3 regions of the Streptomyces sp. WP-1 genome follow, and region 3 is predicted to be linked to each of the others. Evidence: riboswitches for the same ligand, from Rfam matches in the RefSeq annotation. Region 3 holds a riboswitch; each other region holds the start of a gene.

Region 1 (5,060 bases), 2.5 Mb from region 3:
CGTTCCGCTCGACCTGGTGGGCGACGCCGTCGAAGCCGTCGAGCCACAGGGTGCACATCGGGCAGGGATCGGTCTGCCGTTTGCCGTACATGAAGTGGTAGACGAGCAGGGCCCGCTCGGGGCCGCCGGTGAACAGCTCGCCCAGCCGGACCTCGCGCACGGGTTCGTCGCCCGCGTCCAGGTCGGCGGGGCCCTCCAGGAAGACGTAGTCGTCCACCTCGGCCCCCGGCGGCAGCGCCCGGCGCAGGGCCGCGACCCGTTCGCGCTCGCGCATCAGCTCGATCTCGGCGCGGCGCAGCTCCTCGCGGGCGGCGAGGTACTCCGTGGACTCACCGTGCAACCGGGTGTGCCGCATCTTGTGTCCTCCTGGGTGAACAGCCCCCCGAAATCAGGTCGGTTCCATGGTTCCGGGCGCCGTGTGCCCCGGGAATGAGGCGTCGCCGTGCCCGACGGGTGAAACGGGACGTGACGGAGCGGAGGGGCGGACGTCCAATTCTGTGATCTTCGCGTTATCCGCGCGGCATGAACTTGTGACAAGTGATCGTCTGCCGCTACCTTCACCCCTCAGCGCGGCGACCGGCACCACCCGCCGCGCCGGTCCCCGCCGTCGTACGAAAGGCTTCCGCATGATCTCCGGGAACGGTCGTCACCGCCGCCCCCGTCAGGCTCCGGCCCTCCTCGTCGCGGCCGGAGTGACCGGCTCCGCCATCGCCATCCCGCTGCTCGGCGCCGCCAGCGCCCACGCGGCCGACGGCACCACCTGGGACAAGGTCGCCAACTGCGAGAGCGGCGGCGCCTGGAGCGCCGACCCGGGCAACGGGTACTACGGCGGTCTCCAGATATCCCAGGACGACTGGGCCGCGTACGGCGGCACGCAGTACGCCTCCTCCGCCGACCAGGCCAGCCGCTCGCAGCAGATCGCCGTGGCCGAGAAGATCCTCAAGGACAAGGGCACCGCGCCCTGGGCCACCTGCGCCCTGCTGTCCGGACTGACCTCGAACTCCGGTTCGGTGAACGTCGATCCGGGCGTCAGCGGCAGCGGCGGCAGCGACAGCGGCCAGGGCGACGGCACCACCGACCCGTCCGGCCTGCCCGACTCCTCCACCCCGTCCGGCACGCAGAGCGGCGACCAGGACGGCGGCGGCACCGGCAGCGGCTCCGGCACGGGCTCCAGCACCGGTTCCGGCTCCGGGAAGGACTCCACCGACCCGTCCGGCCCGTCCGACCCCTCCGCCTCGCCGAGCCACGGTTCCGGCAAGCAGACCGGCAAGGACGCGAGCCCGCACCCGGGCGAGCACACCGGCACGTCCGGCACCGGCACGTCCGGCACCGGCACGTCCGGCACCGGCACGTCCGGCACGGGCACCCCCGCCCCGGACCCGTCCGACCCGTCCTCGTCGGACCCCTCCGCCCCGGGCACGCCGTCCGCGCCCACCGGCGGCTCCACGCCGTCCGCGCCGTCCACCGGCACCCTGGACAACCCCCAGCAGACCGTCGGCTCTTGGAACCTGGTCGACACCGGGGCCCTCACCGGCGGACGTCACCGCGGCGGCAACGCGGACGAAAGCACGGCAAACGGGCAGAACGACTCGACCGCCGGCCGCCACGCCTCCCGCGAGCCGGGCAGCTACACCGTCCGCCAGGGCGACTCGCTGAGCGTCATCGCCGACTCCCTTGACGTGAACGGCGGATGGCACACGCTCTACGCCGCGAACAAGAAGGTCGTGGGCGCCGACCCGAACCACATCACCGCCGGTCAGACCCTGAAAGTCGGTGACGAAACGGACGCGGACCAGGGCTAGTTGGCGCCCCACTTGATCGCTAAATGTCCGATTTGGTGAAAGTGTGGGATGAGTCTCAGAAGCCTTGATCGTCTTTGAAATTCCGCGGATCACGTGGCTACGGTCAAGGCCGCTCGTCACCACGAGCCCCGGCGGCCGCAACGCCGAATCCTGCCAGCGGCTGCCCGGGAACAGTCGTCGCGTCAAGCGCCGAAGGCAGGAGCGGGGGACCCAAGGTAAGTGCCGGGCCCGGCAGTTGATGCCGGACCGGCTCGGGGTGAAGCCACGCCTCCACGGGAGGGGTGGCCGGGCAACTCAACCGGCCCGAACCCGACAGCTCACCTCGCAGGCGTCGGTGAGGGGATCGTTCCATGCTGTTTTCCGGCAAGGGCAAGCACCGTCGTCCGTCCAAGGCCGTCCGCGTCGTCACGCTCGCCGGTGTCACCGGTGCCGCTGTCGCCGCTCCGCTGATGGCCACCGGCACCGCCTCCGCCGCCACCGCCTCCCAGTGGGACGCGGTCGCCCAGTGCGAGTCCGGCGGCAACTGGGCCATCAACACCGGCAACGGTTACTACGGCGGTGTGCAGTTCTCCGCCTCGACCTGGGCCGCGTACGGCGGTACCGCCTACGCGTCCACCGCCGACAAGGCCAGCAAGTCGCAGCAGATCACCGTCGCCGAGAAGGTTCTCGCGGCGCAGGGCAAGGGCGCCTGGCCGGTCTGCGGTACGGGTCTGAGCAGCACCCCGTACGGCGGCTCCGCCTCCACGACCACCCCGTCGGACAGCACCGCCACCCGCTCCACGGACGAGCAGGCCGCCACGCGCTCCACCCAGCGCACCACCCCGGCGCCGAGCAAGTCCACGAGCACCTCCACCGGCTCCTCCGCGAGCAAGACCGTCACCACCCCGACCGGCAAGAAGGTCAAGAAGGGTGACGGCGAGTACAAGGTGGTCAAGGGCGACACCCTCAGCTCCATCGCGTCCGCGCACCACGTGGCCGGCGGCTGGGGGAAGCTGTTCGACCTGAACAAGGACATCGTGGACAACGCCGACCTGATCTACCCGGGCCAGCAGCTCCACCTGAAGTAGTCCGACCCGAAGGGGTACGGCCCCCCGGTGCCGTACCCCCGATGCCCTGCCCCCAAGGGCCCGCCCCGTCCCCACGGGTGCGGGAGCCTCTCTCCGAGGCGACCGCGGACCCGCCGCGACAAGCCCCGAGAACCCGGCCCCCGGTGACCGCCCCCCAACGGCCCCAGGGACCAGCCCCCAGGGGCCAACCCCCACGGACCAGCCCCCCAGGGGCCAACCCCCTAGGGCTCACCCCCGGGGACCCACCCCCCCCACGGTTCTCCCGGCCCCCCGGCCCCCCGTCCCCCCAACCCCCCCCACCCCGGCGCGTTTCCCCCGTATGCGCCGGGGTGGGGTCTTGTGTTTTCCCGGCCTTCAGCCAGGTCTCATCCGCGAACCCCTTTGTTCCGGTGGTGAACAATAGGTACCGTCTGCATGTCCCCGTCGCCCACCAGACGGTCGGTCGGTGGCTGGCGACCCCGGGACCGTTAGGCTCTAGTCGCAAGGCGCAGCCGCACGGCCGCCGCCCCGCACTTCCAGCGTCACATCCAAGAAGGAGATGCTCGTGCCGTCCATCGACGTCGTCGTAGCCCGGGAAATCCTGGACTCCCGAGGCAACCCCACGGTCGAGGTCGAGGTCGGCCTCGACGACGGCAGCACCGGTCGTGCCGCCGTCCCGTCCGGCGCCTCCACCGGCGCCTTCGAGGCCATCGAGCTGCGCGACGGTGACCCCAACCGCTACCTGGGCAAGGGTGTCGAGAAGGCCGTCCTCGCCGTCATCGAGCAGATCGGCCCGGAGCTGGTCGGCTACGACGCCACCGAGCAGCGGCTGATCGACCAGGCCATGTTCGACCTGGACGCCACCGACAACAAGGGCTCGCTGGGCGCCAACGCCATCCTCGGCGTCTCCCTGGCCGTCGCGCACGCCGCCTCCGAGGCGTCCGACCTGCCGCTCTTCCGCTACCTGGGCGGCCCCAACGCGCACCTGCTGCCGGTGCCGATGATGAACATCCTGAACGGCGGCTCGCACGCCGACTCGAACGTGGACATCCAGGAGTTCATGATCGCCCCGATCGGCGCGGAGTCCTTCTCCGAGGCGCTGCGCTGGGGTGCCGAGGTCTACCACACCCTCAAGAAGGTCCTGAAGAACAAGGGCCTGGCCACCGGTCTCGGCGACGAGGGCGGCTTCGCCCCGAACCTCGGCTCCAACCGCGAGGCCCTGGACCTCATCCTTGAGGCCATCAAGGAAGCCGGCTACACGCCCGGCGAGCAGATCGCCCTCGCCCTCGACGTCGCCGCCTCCGAGTTCTACAAGGACGGCTCGTACCTCTTCGAGGGCAAGGAGCGCTCCGCCGCCGAGATGACGGAGTACTACGAGGAGCTGGTGGCGGCCTACCCGCTGGTCTCCATCGAGGACCCGCTGTTCGAGGACGACTGGAGCGGCTGGCAGGTCCTCACCGAGCGCCTCGGCGACAAGGTCCAGATCGTCGGCGACGACCTGTTCGTCACCAACCCCGAGCGTCTGGCCCGCGGCATCGAGGAGGGCTCCGCCAACGCCCTGCTGGTCAAGGTCAACCAGATCGGCTCCCTGACCGAGACCCTGGACGCCGTCGAGCTGGCCCAGCGCAACGGCTTCAAGTGCATGATGTCCCATCGCTCCGGCGAGACCGAGGACGTCACCATCGCCGACCTGGCCGTCGCCACCAACTGCGGCCAGATCAAGACCGGCGCCCCGGCCCGCTCCGAGCGTGTCGCCAAGTACAACCAGCTGCTGCGCATCGAGGAGATCCTCGACGACGCCGCGGTGTACGCGGGTCGCAGCGCCTTCCCGCGGTTTCGCTCTGCGAACCAGTAGGTACAGCGCTCTGCGAACCAGTAGGTACAGCGCTCTGCGAACCAGTAGGTACAGCGCTCTGCGAACCAGTAGGTACAGCGCTCCGCGAACCAGTAGGTACAGCAAGGGCTGACGCAGCCCGGGCCACCTCTTGGCCAGTCGTACGTACGTCCCCGTACCCGGTCCCGTACCGTGTCCGGGGACGTACGCACGTGTGCGACCGCCCGAGGAGGGCGTGAAAGGGGAGGCGGAGAGCCGACATGGCCGCAAGGGACCGGGACCGTTTCTCCACCGCGACCAGGCTGCGGCTGCTCGGCGAGCAGACGGCGGCCCGGGTCTACCGCTCGCAGACCAAGCGGCAGGCGCGCCGCTCACGGC
Region 2 (5,060 bases), 2.0 Mb from region 3:
CGAGCGCGGGATCGGCCGGCTGATGGTGGAGGGCGGCGCGACCGTGCACACCCAGCTCCTCCAGCAGGGCCTCGCCGACGAGCTGCACCTGGTCCTCGCCCCGCTGATCGTGGGCGATCCGGCCGCCCCGCGGCTGTTCGGGCCCGGCCGCTACCAGGAGGGCCGGCTGCGGCTCGTCGAGTCCCGCCGGATCGAGGACGTCGTCCTGGCGCGCTACGAGCCCACCGCGCCCGGCACCGGCCCGGTGCCCACCGCCGCCGACCGGCACTGGCTGCGCACCGCCTGCGAGCTGGCCGCGCTGTGCCCGCCCTCGGACACGGCCTTCAGCGTCGGCGCGGTCGTGGTCGCCGCCGACGGCACCGAGCTGGCCCGCGGCCACTCCCGGGAGGGCACGGATCCGGTGGTGCACGCGGAGGAGGCGGCGCTCGCCAGGACCGACCCCGCCGACCCCCGGCTGCCCGGCGCCACCGTCTACAGCAGCCTGGAGCCCTGCGCCCGCCGTGCCTCCCGCCCCGCGCCCTGCGCCGAGCTGATCCTGCGGGCGGGGGTGCGCCGGGTGGTGACCGCCTGGCGCGAGCCGGACACGTTCGTGGTGGCGGCCGACGGCACGGGGGTGCTGACCGGGGCGGGCGCCGACGTCGTCGTCCTGCCCGAGTACGAGCCCCTGGCCAAGGCCCCGAACCGGCATCTGGCGGGCGGACCCGGGGCCCCGTCGTAACCGATGTGCTTTCCACCCTGGTGATGGCGTACAGTAGAGACATCGCCGCGGGGTGGAGCAGCTCGGTAGCTCGCTGGGCTCATAACCCAGAGGTCGCAGGTTCAAATCCTGTCCCCGCTACTGATATCTCAGGGCCGGAATCCAGTTCATGGATTCCGGCCCTGAGTGTTTTCCGGACCCCGGAGACGGGGGTTGCCCGTAGTGACTGTCCGACCGCCCTGCGCACAGGTTTAATGATCAAGCCGAACGGCTTGGAAAGTTCCCCCCGGGTCTATTAACGTTCGATAACGCAGCGCGGTCGTCCCAGCCGTCACCCGCGACGGCTCCGTGCGCACGCGCCGAATCCCGCAAGGGAACCGGGGAACCACCACCTTGGGGTGAATCACGCGGACACCGCCGCGGACTCACACGAGTCCACGAGCGGTATACGCGCGTAGGAGACCTTCCTGCTCCGAACCCGTCAGCTAACCCGGTAGGCGGAGGAAGGAAAGGAGCGCGCCCCCGTGGCGTCCAACCGGCCTGCCCCAGAAACCCCGTTCGTGCCCGCTCAGCGCGAACCCGAGTCGTTCGGCCCCGGCCCCGGCCCCGCTCTCGACGACGACGGACCCTGGGAGGAGTGGAACCCCACCGAGGAGACCGTCGCCCCGGTCCGCGGCCGACACCGCGTCGCCAAGCAGCGCGGCGGCTTCGCCCGCAGCTCCACCGTCCTCGGCGTCGGTGTGATCGCCGCCGTCGGCGCGGGCGGCATCGCCGGCGCCGACACCGGCAAGCCGCCGGTCTCCATCTCGATGCCGGACATGCCGAACGTCTCGGTGCCGCACCTGTCCACCGTCGAACACTTCTTCGGTGACGACTCCACCGACGCGTCCAGGACCGAGACCGCCACCGCGCTCACCGACCTCGGGCGGACCACCGAGGGCGCCAAGGACAGCGGCGCCGGCGAGGCCCTGCGCAACCGGATCATGGCCCAGGCCGAGCAGCAGCAGGGCCAGGCCGACAGCAGGGCCACCGCCGCGATGGTCGCCGCCGCCCAGCAGCAGAGCGACGCCGCGGCCGCCAAGGCGGAGAAGGAGGCCGCCGACAAGGCCGCCGCCGCCAAGGAGAAGGCGGAGGCCGCGGCCAAGAAGGCGGCCGAGGCCAAGCGGCTGGCCGAGCTGGCCAAGCAGTACACGCTGCCCGTCGTCTCGTACACGATCACCGGCACCTTCGGGCAGCCCGGCGCCATGTGGTCCTCCGGCTACCACACCGGTCTCGACTTCGCCGCCCCCACCGGCACCCTGATCAAGGCCGTGCACGGCGGCACCGTCACCCAGGCCGGCTGGGCCGGCGCCTACGGCTACCGCACCGTCCTCACCCTGGACGACGGCACCGAGCTGTGGTTCTGCCACCAGTCCTCGATCAATGTCTCGGCCGGCCAGAAGGTCACCACCGGCGAGGTCATCGGCCGCGTCGGCGCCACCGGCAATGTCACCGGGCCGCACCTGCACCTGGAGGTCCACCCGAACGGGCAGGCCACCGCCGTCGACCCCGCGCCCTGGCTGCGCGACAAGGGCCTCAACCCCTGACGGAATCCGCGCGGATCTCCCCACCGGCGGCGGAATGCGATCATCCGCCGCCGGTGTTGATGTGAAGCATGACTTCTCTGCGCACACTGGGCACTTCCGACCTCGAGGTCTTCCCGCTCTGCCTGGGCGGCAACGTCTTCGGCTGGACCGCCGACGAGCAGACCTCCTTCGCCGTCCTGGACGCGTACACGGCCGCGGGCGGCAACTTCATCGACACCGCCGACTCCTACAGCGCCTGGGTCGAGGGCCACCAGGGCGGCGAGTCCGAGACCGTCATCGGCAAGTGGGTCAAGGCCCGCGGCAACCGCTCCGACGTCGTCATCGCCACCAAGGTCAGCCAGCACCCGCAGTACAAGGGCCTGTCCGCGGCCAACATCAAAGCCGCCGCCGACGCCTCCCTGACCCGTCTGGGCACGGACCACATCGACCTCTACTACACCCACTTCGACCAGCCCGAGGTGCCGGTCGAGGAGATCATCGGCGCGCTGGACGAGCTGGTGAAGGCAGGCAAGGTCCGGCAGATCGCCGCGTCCAACATCAGCGCCGAGCGGCTGCGGGAGTCCCTGGACTTCTCCACCCGCGAGAACCTGGCCCGCTATGTGGCGCTCCAGCCGCACTACAACCTGGTCTCCCGGGACACCTACGAGGGCCCGCTCCAGGACCTCGTCGCCCGCGAGGGCCTGTCCACGGTGCCGTACTTCGCGCTCGCCTCGGGCTTCCTGACCGGCAAGTACCGGCCCGGCGCGACGGTGGACAGCGCCCGTGCCGGCGGGGCCGCGAAGTACGCGGAGACCGAGCGCGGCCAGAAGGTCCTCGCCGCCCTCGACGAGATCGCCGCCGCGCACGACGCCCCGCACGCCACCGTCGCCCTCGCCTGGCTGGCCGCCCAGCCGACCGTCACCGCCCCCATCGCCTCGGCCCGCGCCCTGGAGCAGCTCCCGCCGCTGCTGGCCGTCGGCGACCTGAAGCTGACGGACGCCGAGCTGAAGAAGCTGACGGACGCTTCGGCGTAGGACACATCCGGGAGGGACCCGATCCGGGGGGGGGTGCGTATCCGGAGGGGTCACATCCGGTACGGGTTGTACGACGGGTACGGCGCACCCGGGTAGCCGTAGCCGGGCCCCGGGCCCTGCGCGTAGCCGTGTCCGGGGCCCTGCGGATACCCGTACCCGGGCCCGTGCCCCGGCCCCCGCACATACGCGTGCCCGTACGGCGCGGGTGCCCACCCCGCCGGGACGGGCGCGGGGGCCGCTCTGCGGGCCGCGTACTCCAGGGCGGGGCGGGCGGCCTCCCGGCGCTGCCACAGCTCCTGGAGCAGCTCCCGCTCCCGGGCGGCGAAGTCCGCGCCCGCCCGGCCGCGGCGGCCCCGCGCGCGCAGCTGCGCGAGGGCGGTGGCGTACGTCTCGTACTGCGCGACCGCCCGTGCCATGGGGCGGCCCGCGTGGTGGCGGGCGTAGTCGCGGGCCATGCGGCGGGCCCGCATCGAGCCGAGCGCGAAGGGCTCGGCCGGGCCAAGCCAGCCGGCCAGCACGTACGTGGGCAGCTCCTCGCGCACCGTGCGCAGCTCCCGCTGCCGGGTCCAGATCCCGAGCCAGGTCAGCAGCCCGAACACGGGCAGCATGAAGGTGCCGTAGACGGCGAGGAAGCCGTACTGCCCGAAGCTCGCGGAGCCGTTCCACAGGGCGTGCATGCACATCGCGAGGAGCAGTCCGCCGAGCGGGATCAGCAGCCGCCGCGCGCGCCCGCGGGAGCCGTACACCGCGGCGAGGCCGAAGCCGATGCCGGTGCAGGTGGTGAACAGGGGGTGCGCGAACGGGGACATCACGATGCGCACGAAGAAGGTGGCGGCGGTGACGGAGACGATGCCGTGGCCGCCGGTGACCTGGTCGGTGCCGAAGGCCGTGCCGAGATAGAGGATGTTCTCGGTGAACGCGAAGCCGGTGGCGGTGATCCCGGCTATCACCATCCCGTCCACGACCCCGGTGAACTCGCGTCTGCGGAAGAGGAAGACCAGCAGGACGGCCGCGGCCTTGGCGGACTCCTCGACGATCGGCGCTATCACGGTGGCGCCGAGGGTGTTGGCGCCCGCCGGGTCCGCGGTGGAGGTGGCTATCCACTTGGTCGCGAAGCTGTTGGCGACGATGGCTATGAGCGCCGCCGCGAACGCCCCCCAGCAGAACGCGAACACCAGGTTCCGCCAGGCGAAGGGCGCCACCCGGTCCAGCCAGCGGAACGCGGTGATCAGCCAGGGCACCGGCAGCACCGCGAGGCCGAGCCCCACCAGGAATCCCTCGGTGCCGGTCTCCCTGCGCACCAGCGCCAGGATGACGAGAGCGGACATCGCCAGCAGCGTGATCAGCGCGCCGTACCGCACCCAGCGCAGCTGCCACCAGTGCGGGTGGCGCAGCGCCTCGTCACCGGGGTGCGGGGGATACGTCGGGTACACGGAACTGGTGGCCACGGCATCGACCCTAACGGTGGCGGGACGCGGGGCTGAGCGGTTTAGCTGCGGCGTTTACCCGCGGTGTTCACCCGCAGCGCGCACCTGCGGCGTTCACTTGCGACGGAAGAGAAGATCGTTCACGACATGGCCCTTGTCCAGCCCCTGCCCCTCGAAACGGGTCAGTGGCCGGAACCCGGGCCGGGGCGCGAAACCGCCGTCGGCCTGGGTGTTCTCGAAGGCGGGATGGGCGGAGAGCACCTCCAGCATCTGCTCGGCGTACGGCTCCCAGTCGGTCGCGCAGTGCACCAGCGCGCCGGGCCGCAGCCGGGTCGCG
Region 3 (5,060 bases):
ACGCCGTCCTCGAAGCTGCGCTTCTGGGTGTACCCGGCGTCCGTGAACACCTTGATCATCTTGTTGTTGGCGGGCAGCACCTCGGCGGCGAAGCGGCGGATACCCCGCTCCCGGGCGACGGCCGCGATGTGCTCCAGCAGGGCGGAGGCCACGCCCCGGCCCTGGTGGGCGTCCTGCACGAGGAAGGCGACCTCGGCCTCGTCGGCGGGTCCGGACGCGGGCGCACCGCCGGCCCCGATGCGGTCGTAGCGCACGGTCGCGATGAACTCGCCGCCCACGGTGGCCGCGAGGCCCACCCGGTCCACGAAGTCGTGGTGGGTGAAGCGGTGGACGTCCTTGGCGGAGAGCCGGGGGTAAGGGGCGAAGAAACGGTAGTACTTGGATTCGTCCGAGACCTGCTCGTAGAAGTGGACCAGGCGGTCGGCGTCGTCGACGGTGATGGGCCGGATGCGAGCGGTCCCGCCGTCCCGCAGCACCACGTCAGCCTCCCAGTGCGCGGGGTACTCATACCGGCTCTGCGGTTCCGCCGAGGTTCGCATGGGGCCCAGCGTACGGCTCGCGTACGACAACGGCGCGGGGCACTCTGTGGAGCACGGCGGAGGGGGTGCGCAGCCCCTCTTCTGGCACGCGTCACGATATGGAACACTGGTCTAGACAACCCTGAACAGTGAAGGGCAGCAACACATGGCTGAGCGCCGCGTCAACGTCGGCTGGGCCGAGGGTCTTCACGCCCGCCCCGCCTCCATCTTCGTCCGGGCCGCCACGGCCGCAGGTATCCCGGTGACGATCAGCAAGGCCGGCGGCACCCCGGTCAACGCGGCGTCCATGCTGGGTGTTCTGGGCCTGGGTGCCCAGGGCGGCGAGGAGATCGTGCTCGCCTCTGACGCCGAGGGCGCGGACGCCGCCCTGGACCGGCTGGCCAAGCTGGTCACCGAGGGCCTGGAAGAGCTTCCCGAGACGGTCTGAGCGGGATCCGGACAGGTCCAGGCGGATTTTGAGAAGCCGCGCCATCCCCAGCGGGTGGCGCGGCTTCCGCGTTTCTGGCGCGGTTTCCGCGTTTTCGGAGTGCCACCGCATTAGCCATGAGCAGCTTTCACCTCGGCCCGCTCACGGGAATTCAGGACACCGGGAAATACGCGACTGCCGAATATCCCACCCACTTTGTATACGGCACCCGTGTTAATTCCCCGCACCGGACATGTTTACGGCATGTTGCGAAGTCCGCGTGCGCGCCGCGGCCCCCGGGATCCGCAGCCGGTGCGCCGCCGTCGCCCGCTCGGTGTGCAGCGCGGTCACCGCGCGGGCGCGCTCGCCGTCGCCGCGGGCCACCGCGTCCACGATCGCGCCGTGCTCCGCCCAGGTGCCGACCAGGTCGGGCGGTGTGTCCACCGTGTACATCCAGGCGATCTTGTGGCGCAGCTGGACGAGTGTCGAGGTCAGCGAGGGGCTGCCGCAGGACTGGGCCAGCGTCTCGTGGAACCAGCCGTCCAGGGCGCGCAGGTCCTCGCTGCCGCCCCTCCTGGCGCGCTCCTGACCCAGCCGGACCAGGCCGCGCAGCACCTTGAGATGGGCCTCGGTACGGCGCCGGGCGGCCCGCGCCGCACCGAGCGGTTCCAGGAGCAGGCGCATCTCCAGCAGGTCGGCGGCCTCCTGCTCGGTCGGTTCGGCCACGCAGGCGCCCGCGTGCCGGCGGGTCACCACGAAGCCCTCCGCCTCCAGGGTGCGCAGGGCCTCGCGCACGGGGACACGGGAGACGCCGTAGCGGCGGGCGAGCACCTCCTCGGTGAGGCGGCCGCCGCGTTCGAGGGCGCCGGCGACGATGTCGTCCCGGATCGCCGTGCACACCGATTGCGCCGGAATACGCATGACCGACCTCCGCCTTAATACCCGCGACACGACACCGACGACGGACGCGTGTTTTCCGTGACTCTATTCCACCGCGCCGGAATTTCCGATGGCGGTCCCCGAACCATGGATATTTTTTGGACAGGGTCCGGGGAGAACCGCCGGGGAATGGCGAAAGCCCCGGCCGGGTGGGCCGGGGCTTTCGATGCCGTGCGGGTGGGTCAGACGTTCACGCCGTGGCCGCGGAGGTAGGCGAGGGGGTCGACGTCGGAGCCGTAGTCGGGGCCGGTGCGCGCCTCGAAGTGCAGATGCGGGCCGGTGACGTTGCCGGTCGCGCCGGACAGGCCGATCTGCTCGCCCGCGGTGACCTGCTGGCCCACCGTGACACCGATGGACGACAGATGGCCGTACTGGGTGTACATGCCGTCGGCCATGCGGAGCACGATCTGGTTGCCGTACGCCCCGCCCCAGCCGGTGGAGACGACGGTGCCGGCGCCGACCGCGTGCACGGAGGTACCGGTCATCGCGTGGAAGTCGATACCGGTGTGGGAGCCGGAGGACCACAGAGAGCTGCTGGCCTTGTAGCCCGTGGACACGTAGGAGTGCGCGATCGGGGCGACGAAGGCGTTCAGCCGCTTGCGCTCGGCCTCGCGGGCGGCGCGGGCCTTGGCCGCGCGGGCCTCCTTCGCGCGCACCGCCGCGGCCTTCTCGGCCGCCTCGTGCTCGGCGATCCGCTGCTGGGCGACGGCCTGGGCGTCGATGTGCTCGGCGAGGTCGTCGCCGGCGGTGAGCACCGGGGTGAGGCCGGTCTGCTCGACGGTGTGCTCGGCGGCGAGCGCCGGGGACGCGGCGAGGGTGCCGATGACACCGGTGGTCGTCAGGGCCGCGACGCCGGCCGCCTGGGCGGCGGTGCGCTTGACCCGGCCGGGCTTGCGGTGCTTCCCGGCGGCGCAAATGAACGCCATGTGTGTGGCTGTTCCTTTCCTTCCCTCTCGCCTACCGGGTTAGCTGACGGGTTCGGAGCAGGAAGGTCTCCTACGGGCCCCGCGCTCGCGCACGGACGCCCGATTCACCCCAGGGACGTGTGGGTCCCCGGCTCCCCTGGCTCGCGCCCCGGGGACTCGGCGATGGCTGTCCGGTGCCGCGGCTGCGGCGCACTGCCCGACGGACAACCCGGACGACGCTAAGCGGACCGGCTTCCAATCCCCAAACAGAACGCGGTTTTTGTAAGCCATCCCACAGGGCAGACGGGCAACCTCCGCCTTAATCCGGACATCTGGGGAGGAGAGTGGAACAAAGTGGGGCCCTGACGACCCGTAGGCCGTCAGGGCCCCACCCCCAAGGGGGTCGCGGGCGCGTGCGGTTACTCGGCCGCCACCACGGTGACCTCGCCGATGCCCAGCGCCTCGACCGGCGCCTTGATCTCCGAGGCGTCACCCACGAGGACCGTCACCAGGCGGTCCACCGGGAAGGCGTTGACGACCGCCGCGGTGGCCTCCACGGTGCCCGTCGCGGCCAACTGCCGGTACAGCGTCGCCTGGAAGTCGTCGGGCAGGTGCTGCTCCACCTGGTCGGCGAGCGTGGCCGCCACGGCCGCCGCGGTCTCGTACTTCAGCGGCGCGACCCCGACGAGGTTCTGCACGGCGACGTCCCGCTCGGCGTCGGTCAGGCCCTCCGCCGCGAGGGTGCGCAGCACCTTCCACAGGTCGTCCAGCGCGGGGCCGGTGTTGGGGGTGTCCACGGAGCCGCTGATGGCCAGCATGGAGGCGCCGTTGCCGTCGGGTCCGGAGCGGAGCACCTGGCCGAACGCGCGCACACCGTAGGTGTAGCCCTTCTCCTCGCGCAGGACGCGGTCCAGGCGGGAGGTGAGGGTGCCGCCGAGGCAGTAGGTGCCGAGCACCTGGGCGGGCCACACCCGGTCGTGCCGGTCCGAGCCGACCCGGCCGATGAGCAGCTGCGTCTGGACGGCGCCGGGCCGGTCGACGATGACGACACGCCCGGTGTCGTCGGCCGTCACCGCGGGCACGGGGCGGGGCTCGCCCGGGGTGCCGGTCCAGGCGCCCAGGGTCTCGCCGAGCAGCGCGTCCAGGTCGATGCCGGTGAGGTCGCCGACCACGACCGCGGTGGCGGTGGCGGGGCGCACATGGCGGTCGTAGAACGCGCGTACGGCGGCCGCGTCGATCTTCTCGACGGTCTCCTCGGTGCCCTGGCGCGACCGGGACATGCGCGCGGTCGCCGGGAACAGCTCCTTGGAGAGCTCCTTGGCGGCGCGGCGGGCGGGGCTGGCCAGCTCGTGCGGGATCTCGTCCAGGCGGTTGCGGACCAGCCGCTCGATCTCGCTCTCGGCGAAGGCGGGGGCGCGCAGCGCGTCCGCGGTCAGGGCGAGGCCCCTGGCCAGGCGCGAGGCGGGGACCTCCAGGCTGATCCGGACGCCGGGGTGGTCGGCGTGGGCGTCCAGGGTGGCGCCCGCGCGCTCCAGCTCGGCGGCGAACTCCTCGGCGGAGTGCTTGTCGGTGCCCTCGGAGAAGGCGCGCGCCATGATGGTGGCGACGCCGTCCAGGCCGGCCGGCTCGGCGTCCAGCGGGGCGTCCAGGAGCACCTCGACGGCCACGACCTGCTGGCCGGGACGGTGGCAGCGCAGCACGGTCAGGCCGTTGTCGAGCGCGCCGCGTTCGGGGGCCGGGAAGGCCCACGGCTTCGCCTCGCCGGCCTGCGGCTGCGGGTGGAAGTCCATGGTGGCGAGCTGCTCGGTCACTTGGCCGTCTCCTCGTTCTCGTTTCCGGCCTCTACGGTGGCCTGTGACTCGGGGTCCTCGGGCACCTCGGCGTCCTCGACGGCCTGCGGGGACTTCGGCTCGTAGACCAGGACCGCGCGGTTGTCGGGGCGCAGCCGGGCCTTGGCGACCTCCTGGACCTCCTCGGGGGTGACCTCCAGGATGCGCTGCACGGCGTTCAGGGCGAGCTGCGGGTCGCCGAACAGGACGGCGTAGCGGCACAGTTCGTCGGCGCGGCCCGCGACGGTGCCGAGCCGGTCCAGCCACTCGCGCTCCAACTGGGCCTGGGCGCGCTCCATCTCCTCCGCGGTGGGGCCCTCCTCGGCGAACCGGGCCAGCTCCTCGTCGATGGCGGTCTCGATGACCGGCACCTCGACGTCGCCGGAGGTCTTCACGTCCAGCCAGCCCATGGAGGGCGCGCCGGCCAGCCGCAGCAGCCCGA

The links. Region 3 has a riboswitch for cyclic di-AMP ahead of QHG49_RS09485 (M23 family metallopeptidase). Riboswitches for the same ligand answer to the same signal wherever they lie in the genome.
Positions count from the first base shown of each region.
Region 1: linked by a shared signal. The riboswitch ahead of QHG49_RS20790 (transglycosylase family protein) and the one ahead of QHG49_RS09485 (M23 family metallopeptidase) in region 3 are both predicted to bind cyclic di-AMP.
Region 2: linked by a shared signal. The riboswitch ahead of QHG49_RS18580 (M23 family metallopeptidase) and the one ahead of QHG49_RS09485 (M23 family metallopeptidase) in region 3 are both predicted to bind cyclic di-AMP.

Region 1 covers NZ_CP123923.1:4,733,717-4,738,776, forward strand. Annotated here, with positions in the region: gene QHG49_RS20780 (DUF899 family protein) at 1-355, opposite strand, end outside; gene QHG49_RS20785 (transglycosylase family protein) at 627-1,802, shown strand; cyclic di-AMP (ydaO/yuaA leader) riboswitch at 1,980-2,148, shown strand; gene QHG49_RS20790 (transglycosylase family protein) at 2,153-2,869, shown strand; gene eno (phosphopyruvate hydratase) at 3,414-4,703, shown strand; gene QHG49_RS20800 (septum formation initiator family protein) at 4,943-5,060, shown strand, end outside.
Region 2 covers NZ_CP123923.1:4,259,192-4,264,251, forward strand. Annotated here, with positions in the region: gene QHG49_RS18570 (dihydrofolate reductase family protein) at 1-718, shown strand, start outside; tRNA gene QHG49_RS18575 (tRNA-Met) at 765-838, shown strand; cyclic di-AMP (ydaO/yuaA leader) riboswitch at 1,045-1,209, shown strand; gene QHG49_RS18580 (M23 family metallopeptidase) at 1,222-2,283, shown strand; gene QHG49_RS18585 (aldo/keto reductase) at 2,352-3,296, shown strand; gene QHG49_RS18590 (PrsW family intramembrane metalloprotease) at 3,347-4,744, opposite strand; gene trmB (tRNA (guanosine(46)-N7)-methyltransferase TrmB) at 4,838-5,060, opposite strand, start outside.
Region 3 covers NZ_CP123923.1:2,242,708-2,247,767, forward strand. Annotated here, with positions in the region: gene QHG49_RS09470 (bifunctional GNAT family N-acetyltransferase/acetate--CoA ligase family protein) at 1-539, opposite strand, end outside; gene QHG49_RS09475 (HPr family phosphocarrier protein) at 685-966, shown strand; gene QHG49_RS09480 (GntR family transcriptional regulator) at 1,180-1,866, opposite strand; gene QHG49_RS09485 (M23 family metallopeptidase) at 2,067-2,810, opposite strand; cyclic di-AMP (ydaO/yuaA leader) riboswitch at 2,824-2,982, opposite strand; gene QHG49_RS09490 (pitrilysin family protein) at 3,209-4,579, opposite strand; gene QHG49_RS09495 (pitrilysin family protein) at 4,597-5,060, opposite strand, start outside.